2 linked regions of the Egicoccus sp. AB-alg2 genome follow. The protein of the gene in region 1 interacts with the protein of each later gene in a pairwise test. Links are inferred from orthologs where the notes say so. Each region holds a gene or a part of one and is shown in the gene's direction. Other genes may lie near its edges.

Evidence for each region. Proteins that work in one complex are often made in the same cells at the same time.
Region 2: the proteins of ACERM0_RS10335 (region 1) and ACERM0_RS09140 interact in binary tests that used the Escherichia coli proteins (3 or more experiments, as listed by UniProt). The link is inferred for Egicoccus sp. AB-alg2 from one-to-one orthologs.

Annotation. Positions count from the first base shown.
Region 1 is NZ_JBGUAX010000005.1:85,280-91,378, reverse strand. The notes cover bases 1,000-4,527. They hold ACERM0_RS10335 (ATP-binding protein), read left to right. Parts: upstream 1,000-1,399; coding sequence 1,400-4,327; downstream 4,328-4,527. Other genes in these bases: ACERM0_RS10330 (hypothetical protein), read right to left, coding at 4,354-4,527; ACERM0_RS10340 (response regulator transcription factor), read left to right, coding at 1,000-1,416. In the rest of the region: ACERM0_RS10345 (hypothetical protein), read left to right, coding at 1-623; more of ACERM0_RS10340, read left to right, coding at 739-999; more of ACERM0_RS10330, read right to left, coding at 4,528-5,160; ACERM0_RS10325 (response regulator), read left to right, coding at 5,336-6,099. UniProt on the Escherichia coli protein: Member of the two-component regulatory system ArcB/ArcA. Sensor-regulator protein for anaerobic repression of the arc modulon. Activates ArcA via a four-step phosphorelay.
Region 2 is NZ_JBGUAX010000004.1:339,551-343,751, forward strand. The notes cover bases 1-2,916. They hold ACERM0_RS09140 (PspC domain-containing protein), read left to right. Parts: upstream 1-1,260; coding sequence 1,261-1,572; downstream 1,573-2,916. Other genes in these bases: ACERM0_RS09135 (hydantoinase B/oxoprolinase family protein), read left to right, coding at 1-1,160; ACERM0_RS09145 (CaiB/BaiF CoA transferase family protein), read left to right, coding at 1,612-2,772; ACERM0_RS09150 (maleylpyruvate isomerase family mycothiol-dependent enzyme), read right to left, coding at 2,787-2,916. Outside these bases: more of ACERM0_RS09150, read right to left, coding at 2,917-3,623; ACERM0_RS09155 (IclR family transcriptional regulator), read right to left, coding at 3,682-4,201.

The DNA of each region.
Region 1 (6,099 bases):
CCGCACCCGACCTGGTCGCCGTCGACCGTGGGCCCGGCGGCGTGCAGTTCGACTTCCGCTACGACGAGGCCGTGGTGGCGGGGCCCGCCGACGGCTTCGTCGCGTACCGGGCCGACGGGCGCGGCGTGCGTGGCCGGTCGGTGCTGCGTCCGACCCCCGAGGTCGTCCGCGTGGCGTTCCCGGCCGACGCCATGGGCGACGAGGTGACGCTGCTGGGCGCCGGTGCGGGCGCCGTGCGCGGTCTCGCGGGCGGCGTGGCAGGGACGGCCGGCACGGCCGCGACGGTCCTCGACCTGCCCGCCGGCGGCGTCACCGCCGGTCCGGATCCGCGCTCCTGGGACGCGGATCCGCGCACCGGCCAGTTCACGGTCCGGTTCGACGGGAACCTGGCCACCACACCGTCACCCGACCCAGCCGGGTTCGTGCTGGTGACCGACGGTGGACGACGGGTCCCGGCACACCGTCTGGTCGAGGTGGCCGGCGACACGGTCCGGCTCGACGCCGACCCGGCCGCGGTGCGGGCGGCCACGGCGCTGGTGGTCGCCGATGGTGCGGTGCACGACGGTGTTGGTGACAAAAGCCCTGTGGACACCCTCACGACACGGCGACACGATGGGCGGTGAAGCTGGGCTGTCAAGGTCGACGGCAGACGCCGTCCGGGTCCCGTGTCGACGGTGGCCATCGGAACCGCTGTGAGGTGACCGACCGGTACCGCTCGACGAGGAACGGGGGTGGACCATGACACCACGCGAGGCCCGCGTGCTCGTGGTCGAGGACGACGATGACACCCGCGACGCCATCACGCTCGCGCTGCAGAGCGACGGATACCGCGTGCACGGCGAGCGGGAAGCCGTCGGCGCCAACCGCGCCGCCATGGCACTGCATCCGGACCTGGTCGTGATCGACGTCCGGCTCGGCGACGGTCCCGACGGCTTCGGGCTCGCACGCGCGTTGCGCACGACCACCGACACTCCGCTGCTGTTCCTGTCCGCGGCCGGATCCCTGGAGAACCGTCTCGCGGGCTTCAGCGTGGGTGGTGACGACTACCTGACCAAGCCCTTCGCCATGGAGGAGTTGCTCTCACGCGTTCGTGCGCTGCTGCGCCGCGCGGGCCGGCGGTCGGCGACCGTCTGGGAGATCGACGACCTCGTCGTGGACGAGGCCGGCCACCGCGTGTCCCGCGGGGGTGTCGAGATCGATCTCACCCCGACCGAGTTCGCCCTGCTGCTGGCGTTCTGCCGCCGTCCGGGCCGCGTCCTGTCCAAGGGGCAGCTGCTCAACGAGGTGTGGGGGGCCGACTGGTACTCGCCGAACGTCGTGGAGGTCCGGATCAGCGATCTGCGGCGCAAGTTGGAGGCGTTGGGGCCGCGCCTGATCCAGACGGTGCGGGGCGTCGGCTATGTCCTCCGCCCCTGACGCCGGGCCGGAACGGATCCAGCGCCACCTGTTGTTCCGGTTCTGGGTGCTCGCGTCGATCGCGATCGGCTCGCTGGCCGTCCTGGCGCTGGTGCCGTTCCTGAACGCCGGCGCCCTGCTGCGCAGCGACGCCTACGAGCAGGCCGAGGTGGTGTCCCGCCTCGCGGGCAGCTTCGTGCAGCAGGAGCTCGAGGGGCTCCGCGAACTGACCGCCAGCTACGGGCCGCGAGCCGTCGGGTCGCTCGCGACCGTCCGCGGGGTGGCCGACTTCGGCGCCCCGGCCGTCCAGGACATGCTGCGCGACCTGTACGGCGCCGCGCCGGGGCTCCGCAGCGTGACCCTGACCGACGCCCAGGGTCGCACCCGCGCGAGCGAGCCGCCGTCGACCGGACAGCTCGGCCACCAGCCGGAGGTCTGGGACTGGTACCGCGAGCAGGCACCCGCATTCCCCGACGGGGTGGTGAGCGGGCTGCTGCGCAACGACGACGCGGGGGTCGTCACCGCGGTCGTGCTGTTGCGCAACCGCAGCGAGGCGGGGGACGAGGCGGAGGTCGTCGGCGTCCTGGCCGCGCACTACGACGCCGGCAAGGCGCTGCAGCGGTTCGTGGACGACCTGCAACAGCGGGCGGGGGTCGCGATCACGGTGACCGACGACGCCGGCCGCGTCGTGGCGGCGCCGGAGGGCATGCCCCGCGCGCCCACCTCCCCGGCGGAGACGGGGCGCCGGGCCCGAGCCCACGCCATCGTGGCGCACGGTGACGTCGTCTCCGGCTACGTCCCGGTCGCCGACGTGGGCTGGAACGTCCGCGCCGACGTGTCGCTCCAGCCGGTGCTCGCGGCCCGCAACCGTCTCGGCAGCCTCGTGCTGGCCGCCTCCCTCGTCGTCGGTGGGCTCGTGATCGGCGGGCTGGCACGCCTGGCCGCGGCCCTACGCGACCAGGCGAGCGCCGAGGCCGACGTCCGGGCCCGGGAGCGGCGGCGTCGGGCGATCCTGGACACTGCCAGCGACGCCTTCCTGTCGGTCGACGACGACGGTCACGTGGTGGACTGGAACCGGCAGGCCGAGGCGGTCTTCGGCTGGCCTCGCGACGAGGCCATCGGCCGGCCGCTGGAGGTGCTGGTCACAGCACCCGAGCACCGGGCCGAACTGCGGGAGTTGCTGCGCAGCTACCTCGATGGTCGACGCGAACCCTGGACCGGCCAGCGCGAGTTCACGGCCGCCGACCGCTCCGGACGGACGTTCCCGGTCGACGTCGCGATCTGGCTGACGGCCGAGCCGGGTGAAGGCGGCGCGCGTCTGCACGCCTTCGTGCGCGACATCACCGAGCGCGTGCACGCGCAGGAGGAGCTGGCCGCCGCGCGTGACGAGGCGATGGAGGCGTCGCAGCTGAAGTCGCGGTTCCTGGCCAACATGAGCCACGAGATCCGGACCCCGCTCAGCGGGGTCATCGGCATGGCCCATCTGCTGCTGGACACGGACCTGTCGCCCGAACAGCGCGAGTACGGCGAGGCGATGGTGGACGCCGGTGAGCACCTGCTGTCGGTGATCGGGGACATCCTCGACCTCAGCAAGCTCGAAGCCGGCAAGCTGACCCTCGAGCCGACCGAGTTCGAACCGGCCGGGGTCGTGCGACGGGTGGCGCGGCTGCTCATGGTCCCGGCCCAGGCACGCGGTCTGCGACTGCGAGTCGTCGTCGGCGACGAGGTACCGCAGCGCGTGTACGGCGACATGAGTCGCCTGCAGCAGATCCTGGTGAACCTGTGCGGCAACGCGGTGAAGTTCACCGAACGCGGCAGCGTCACGCTGCACGTCGAGCGTCGCGACCCAGGTGACGAGCCCATGGCCCGCCTGCGCTTCAGCGTCACCGACACGGGCGTCGGGGTCTCGCAGCCCGACCTCGAGCGCCTGTTCCAGCCGTTCACGCAGGGCGACTCGCCGGCGGTGCGCGCCGGCGGCGGCACGGGGCTGGGCCTGTCGATCGTCCGCCACCTGGTCGCGATGTTCGGTGGCACGCTCGGCGCGGACAGCCGGCCCGGCCGCGGCAGCACGTTCTGGGTGGAGCTGCCTTTCGAGGTGCGCCAGGTACCGGCCGTGGCGCCCGCGTTCGACGGGAGCGGTGCGCCGCGGGACGACGGACGGGTGCGGCGCCGTGGGCGGGTACTGATCGTCGAGGACAATGCCCTCAACCAGCGCGTGGCGGACGCGATGGTCCGCAAGCTCGGTTATCGGACGGCCGTCGCCAGCGGCGGTCGCCAGGCCCTCGCCCTGCTCGAGCAGCGTGAGTTCGACGCCGTCCTCATGGACTGTCAGATGCCGGGCCTCGACGGCTACGAGACGACCCGGCGCCTGCGTCGCCGCGAACAGGGCCGTCGGACTCCGGTCATCGCGATGACCGCGAACGTCCTGCGCGGCGAGCGCCAGCGCTGCCTCGACGCCGGCATGGACGACTACGCCACCAAGCCGGTGCGCTCCGGCGACCTGCGCCGGCTGCTGCACCACTGGATCGACGGGGCGGACGAGCAGGAGCCCGAGGCGGCCGCACCCACGCCCGGCCCGCCCGAGACGCCCGGGTTCGACGACCGGCTGCTCGCCGAACTGCGCGGTGCCCTGGCCCCGTCCACGGTCCGCGACCTCGTCGGCCAGTTCCACACCACGTCCCGGCGACTGATCGACGAGTTGCGCGCCGCCGTGGCGGCGGGGGATCTTCCGACCGCGCAGCGGGCCGCTCACGAACTGAAGGGCATGGCGGCGAGCTTCGGCGCCACCGATCTCGCGGCGTGCTGCCAGCGCGTCGAGGACGAGGCTCGCGCCGGGCGGGTCGTGGCGTCCCGGGTCGACGACGTCGGCGCGGCCGCCGAACGGGCCCAGCGGTCGCTGGACGACCGGCTCGCCGGGGCCGCCCCGGCCTGATGCGCCGGCCGTCGGCGACGTCCGCGTCAACGGACCAGGCGGACCCGGGCGGCGACCTCGTCGATGCGGCAGCGGCCCATGTCGTCGCAGCTGAGCGCGGTCACGGTCACCGGCACCGGACCCTTCGTCGCCGCGCCGCGCGGGACGACCGGGACCGCCCACGAGGCCTGGCCCTCGCAGGCGGTCTCGCCGTAGCCGACGGCGGTCGGCGGCCTGCCCGCGTCGTCGTGCAGACGCACCTCCAGTTGGACCGACGACGCGCGGGCGCACGTCACCGAACCGCTCACCGTGGCGCGCACGCTGCCTCCTGCCCGCTGCATGGTCGGCTGCACCGTGAGCGCCAGGGAGGGCCCGCTTTCCACCTCCGAGGCGTTCAGGGTCAAGGTGCCGGCCGCGCGTCCACAGCAGGCCGCGGCCATCACGTCGTAGACCGCACCGGCGCGAACGTCGACCCGCACTGCGGCCTGCACGCCGCGGGTGTCGTCGGCGCAGGCGAGCAACTCGCCGTCGGCGCCGTAGACCGCCAGGGTGGTGTCGTAGTCGCTGCCGTAGGTGTCGATCGACAGGGTCGCGTTCCGCGTCGGCCGCAACCGGTACCAGACGCTGTGTCCGTTGCCCGAGCAGGACGGGTCGTCCGGTGCCGACGTCGCGCCACGGACGTCCTGTGTCGCCGTGAAGGGCAACTGGTCCACCGCGACCGGCTGCTCGCGCTGGTCGCCCGCCGGAGCCGGCGCCGCCGTCGCCGGCGCCACCGTGAGCAGCGCGAACCCGACGACCGCGCAGGCCAGGCGGGCGACGAACCCGCGGCGGTGGTGGCGGTGCCGGTTGCGCATGGTGCGAGCCTCGGGTCGACGAACCCTCCATCGCCATCGTCGTCGTGGTTCCGGGCGGGTGGCTGACCGGTCCCTGTCGACTTCCGGTGGGTACTTCCCAGCCGCGAACTTGGTCCGTACGTTCGTTCGCGGCCCGCACCGGGGCCGGCGCCCACGACCGAGTCGGAGCCGTGCCGTGACGAGCACCGACGCCGCCACCGAACGTCCTCTGCGGGTCCTGCTCGCCGACGACGCCCCGGACATCGTCACGATCCTGCGCGCGTGGCTGGAGGCGGACGACCGTTTCGAGGTCTGCGGGGAGGCGGACACCCTGGAGCGGGCCGTTCGCGACGCCGTCGACCGGGCCGCCGACGTGGTCGTCCTCGACTGGTCGATGCCGCCCGGCCGGGGCGACGTGACGGACGCGGCCGTCGCCGTGCGGCGTATCGTGGCCCAGCGCCCCGGTCGTCGGGTCGTGGTCCTGTCTGGCACGTCGGACCCGGCCGTCACGTCGGCGGCGCTGGACGCCGGCGCGACGCGTCACCTGCCGAAGGGCACGCCGCTGTCGAGCCTCACCCAGGCGCTGCTCGCACCCCCGGCGGCGACACCCCCCGCGAGGGTGCCGGAGGGTGGGGCCGCCGTGCCGAGGCACCTGGTGCCGGCGAAGGCGCCGTCGGGTGGGGTAGCGGGCACGTGGGACGCCGACGCGCTGCACGACGTGCGTACGCCCCTGACGGCCCTGCAGGGCTATGCCGCCGTGCTGCCGTCGGCCGCCGCGCGCGGCGACGAGGCCCTGCTCGCGCACGCCGCCGACGGTGTCCGGCGCAACGTGCTGCGACTGACCCTCCTCCTCGACGCCCTGGCGCTGGAGGCCGAGGTGATGACCGGGCGGCTGTCGGTCCGCCCGGAAGCGGTCGACGCCGCCCGGACGGTGCAGGAGGTGCTCACGCATCTCGAGCC
Region 2 (4,201 bases), on another replicon or contig:
CCGAGGGGACCTACGTGTGGGAGGACTACGCGGAGCACGACGGCGTCGACGAACCGAAGCTGCACCGCCAGCGCATCACGCTGACCAAGGTGCCGGACAAGCTGATCATCGACTTCACCGGGACCTCGCCGCAGGCCAAGGGCCCGATCAACCACTGCGGCGACTACGCCGACGGCAACTTCCTCAAGAAGTGGCTCGGCCCGATCCTGCGCAACCTCGCCGACACGCCCGAGCGGATGGCGGAGCTCGACGTCAACGAGGGCATCGTGGACCTGATCGAGATGCGCTTCCCGGAGAAGGGCACCCTGCTCACGCCGATCTTCCCGGCGCCGACCAACGCCCGCACGTTCGTGATCCTGCGGCTGCTCGGCGTGCTCGCCGGGGTGTTGGCCAAGGCCACCGACGGGCGCATGCCCGCCGACCAGGAGACGATCCGCTACACGGGCGTCTACGGCCGGCGCGCCGACGGCAGCTCCTACCTCATGCGCGAGGTGCTCGGCGGCGGCTCGGGCGGGCGCTACTACAGCGACGGCGAGGACACGATCCACGTCGTGCCCGACTCGCGCAACCTGCCGACCGAGTTCACCGAGTCGCGCTTCCCGTTCCGGGTGGAGAAGCTCGGGCTGGCGGTCGACTCCGGCGGGCCCGGCCAGTTCCGCGGCGGGCTCGGCTACGACAAGTGGATCCGGATGCTCGAGCCGGCGTCGTTCATGTCGATCGCCGACCGCTCGATCCTGGCCTGCTGGGGGGTCAACGGCGGCCGCGCCGGCGCGCCGTTCCGGGTCACCGTCGACCCGGGCGGCCCCACCGAGCGCGAGCTCGAGGGCCTGGTCGACGACGAGCCGATCGCTGCCGGCGAGGTGATCCGGATCCGCACCACCGGCGGCGGTGGCTGGGGCGACCCCCTGGACCGCGACGTCGACCTGGTCGGCCGCGACGTGCTCTGGGGCAAGGTCAGCCGTGACGGTGCGCGGGAGGACTACGGCGTCGTGGTCACCGGCCCCGACGACGAGCCCGTGGTCGACCACGACGCCACCGTCGATCTGCGCGCCCGCCTGCGCGAGGAACGCGGCGAGCAGCCGGCGTTCTTCGACCGCGGCCCCGGCTACGCGCGGCTCGACCCGGACGGTCAGCCCTTCCCCGAGGTCGACCGGCGCTGACTCGGGGTCGGCACCGGGTACTCCCGGAGTGACCGTGGCCCGCGGACGGTGGATGCTCGTGATGTCGGACGAAACCGAGATCGCAGACAGGAGCACCACCGTGTCGCAGCAGCCGTCCTCCGGCGCCACCGGGTCCGTCCCGCCGGCCGCGCCGCAACCGCCGCGCCGCCTGTACCGCTCCCGCACCGACCGCGTGATCGGCGGCGTGTGCGGTGGGCTGGCGGCCTACTTCGACGTCGACCCGACCCTGGTCCGCGTGCTGGCCGTCGTCTCGCTCGTGCTGCCGGGCCCGCAGATCCTGGCCTACCTCGTGGCCTGGATCGTCATGCCCGAGGAGCCGTGGCAGCCCGCGCCCGCCCCGCAGACCCCGGTCGCCTCGCCGCCCGCGAACCCGCCGGCGGCCGACCACTAGGCTCGAACGACGCCGACGTCGCCCGGACCAGGAGCCCCCATGACCGAGCAGCGCACCGGACCCGGCCCCCTCGCGGGCATCCGCGTCGTCGACCTGTCCCGCGCCCTGTCGGGCCCGTACGCGAGCATGATGCTCGCCGATGCCGGTGCCGAGGTGATCAAGGTCGAGCGCCCGGGATCCGGAGACGACACCCGCGGGTGGGGGCCACCGTTCGTCGGCGACGACCAGGCGGAGTCGGCCTATTACCTGTCGATCAACCGCTCGAAGAAGTCCGTCACGCTGGACCTGAAGGACGCCGACGACCTGGCGCGTCTGCGTGCCCTGATCCAGGATGCGGACGTGCTGGTGGAGAACTTCCGCCCCGGCGTGATGGACCGTCTCGGGCTGGGTGAGCAGGCGCTGGCCGAGCTCAACGACCGGCTGGTGATCCTCTCGATCACCGGCTTCGGCGAGGGTGGTCCCGACGGACAGCGCTCCGGCTTCGACCAGATCATCCAGGGCGAGGCCGGCCTCATGGGGATCACGGGCCCGGTCGGGGGCCCGCCCACGAAGATGGGCGTGCCGATCACCGACATCCTGTCGGGGATGTTCGGTGCCTACGGCGTGGTGGCCGCCCTGCACGAACGTGAACGGACCGGCACGGGGCAACGCGTCACCACCTCGCTGCTGGCCTCGGCGGTGGCCGTGCACACCTTCCAGGGCACCCGCTGGACGCTGGCCGGCGAGGTCCCCGAGCCGGGCGGCAACCGCCATCCCACCATCGCGCCCTACGGCGCGTTCACCTGCGCCGACGGCTGGGTCAACGTCGCGGTCGGCTCGGAGGGGCTGTGGCAGCGGTTCGCGCCGGTCGCCGGTCTGGACGTCGACGACCCGCGTTACTCGACCAACCGTGACCGCGTCGCCAACTGGGACGAGCTGGAGGCGGAGATCAACGCCGTGCTGGCGAAGGACACCGTCGACGCCTGGATGGAGCGGTTCAACGAGGCCGGGGTGCCGGCCGGGCGTATCCGCACGATGGACCAGGTCTACGGCTGGGAACAGCTCGAGCACCTCGGCCTCGTCGACCGGGTCGCGCACCCGACCGCCGGCGACCTCGCGCTGCCGGGCGCGCCGGTGTCCTGGTCCCGATCGGGCCGCCGGCCCGCCACGCCGCCGCCGCTGCTGGGCGAGCACGACGACGAGGTCTTCGACGAGCACTGACGCACCCGGCCGGTTCAGAACAGCAGGCGTGTGCGCAGCAGTCCGGCGGCCTCGACCGGCGTGGCCTGCAAGGACACCGGTGTGCGTCCATCGGCGGCCCCGCCCACGTCAGCACGCCCGGACAGGACCCAGCAGAAGTCGAGCGCGTCCAGTTCGAGCTGCTGGGTCGCCGCGCCGTTCGTCACGCGCAACTCGACCGCGCCGGTGAGCGTGAGCAGGAGGGGCGCGCCGTGACGCTCCATCCACTCGCGTACGACGTCCTCCACGATGCGCCGGTCCAGGGTCGGTGCCTGGGGCCGTGGCCGGCCGGTGGCGCGGGCGACGTCGAGCGTGTGCATCCACACGTCGCGCGTGTAGATGACGTCCATCAGCCGTCCGAGCGCGAAGTGCGTCGGCATCCCGGCGGCCGTGGATCCCTGCGGCGCGATGGGCAGCCGCGCGCGTCGCAGCGGTGACGGCAGCCGCATCCGCCCCCGGACGGCGGCCGGCGCCAGCGCCCGCAGCCGCGCCAGCCGCTGCTGCGGGGACAGGTGCGCGTGCTCGCGGACCTGCAGCGCGTTCGTGGCGTCCAGGCCGTTGCCGTCGAACTCGTCGGCGTGCCGGCGGCCCCACCACTGCTGGCGCACCAGCTCCGGCACGGACGCGCAGGACCGCGCCGCACCGATCACGTGACCGACCAGGTCGGCCACGTTCCAGGCCCGGCACACGGTCGGTGCGCGCCACTCGTCGGGTTCGAGCTGCTCCAGCAGAGCCACGAGTTGCGTGTAGGCCGCTGCCGCCAGCTCGGGGGCGTCGGTGTCGCGGGCGACCCGGTCGAGGTCCCCGGCGGAGCGGGTCGTCTCCAGCGTCATCCTCTGCCCTCCGGCCGCGGGGCTCGTGGCGGCCTGGCGGCCCGGTCGCCGCGCCGGGCTACCGGCCCTGGGTGGCCAGGTCCCCGGTCGGTCCGAGCCAGCCCAATCGCCGCGAGACGGTGTCCGCGGTCTCGCGGACCAGCGCTCCCGCGTCCGCCAGTTGCCGCGGCTCGAGACGGTACTCCGGGCCCGAGGCGACGATCGCGGCGACCACGACGCCGTCCGGGTCGCGGACCGGTGCCGCCACCGCGTGCAGTCCCCGTTCGAGTTCGCCGATCGTCACCGCATAGCCGCGCGAACGCGCCCGCTCGAGGTCACGCCGCAGTTCGTCCGGATCGGTGATGGTCCGTTTCGTCCGTGCCTGGAGAGGCCGCCCCAGGACGTCCTGGCGCAGGTCCGCCGGCCCCCACGTGAGGAAGACCTTCCCGCTCGCGGTGGCGTGCAGCGGATGACGTTGCCCGATCCAGTCCACGGAGATCAGCGACGTGGAGAGGTCCGCCTGCACAATGCTGATGACCTCGCCCTCCTCGAGCACGGCGAGGTTCACCGGCTCGTCTAGCCGTTCGCTGAGCTGCTCG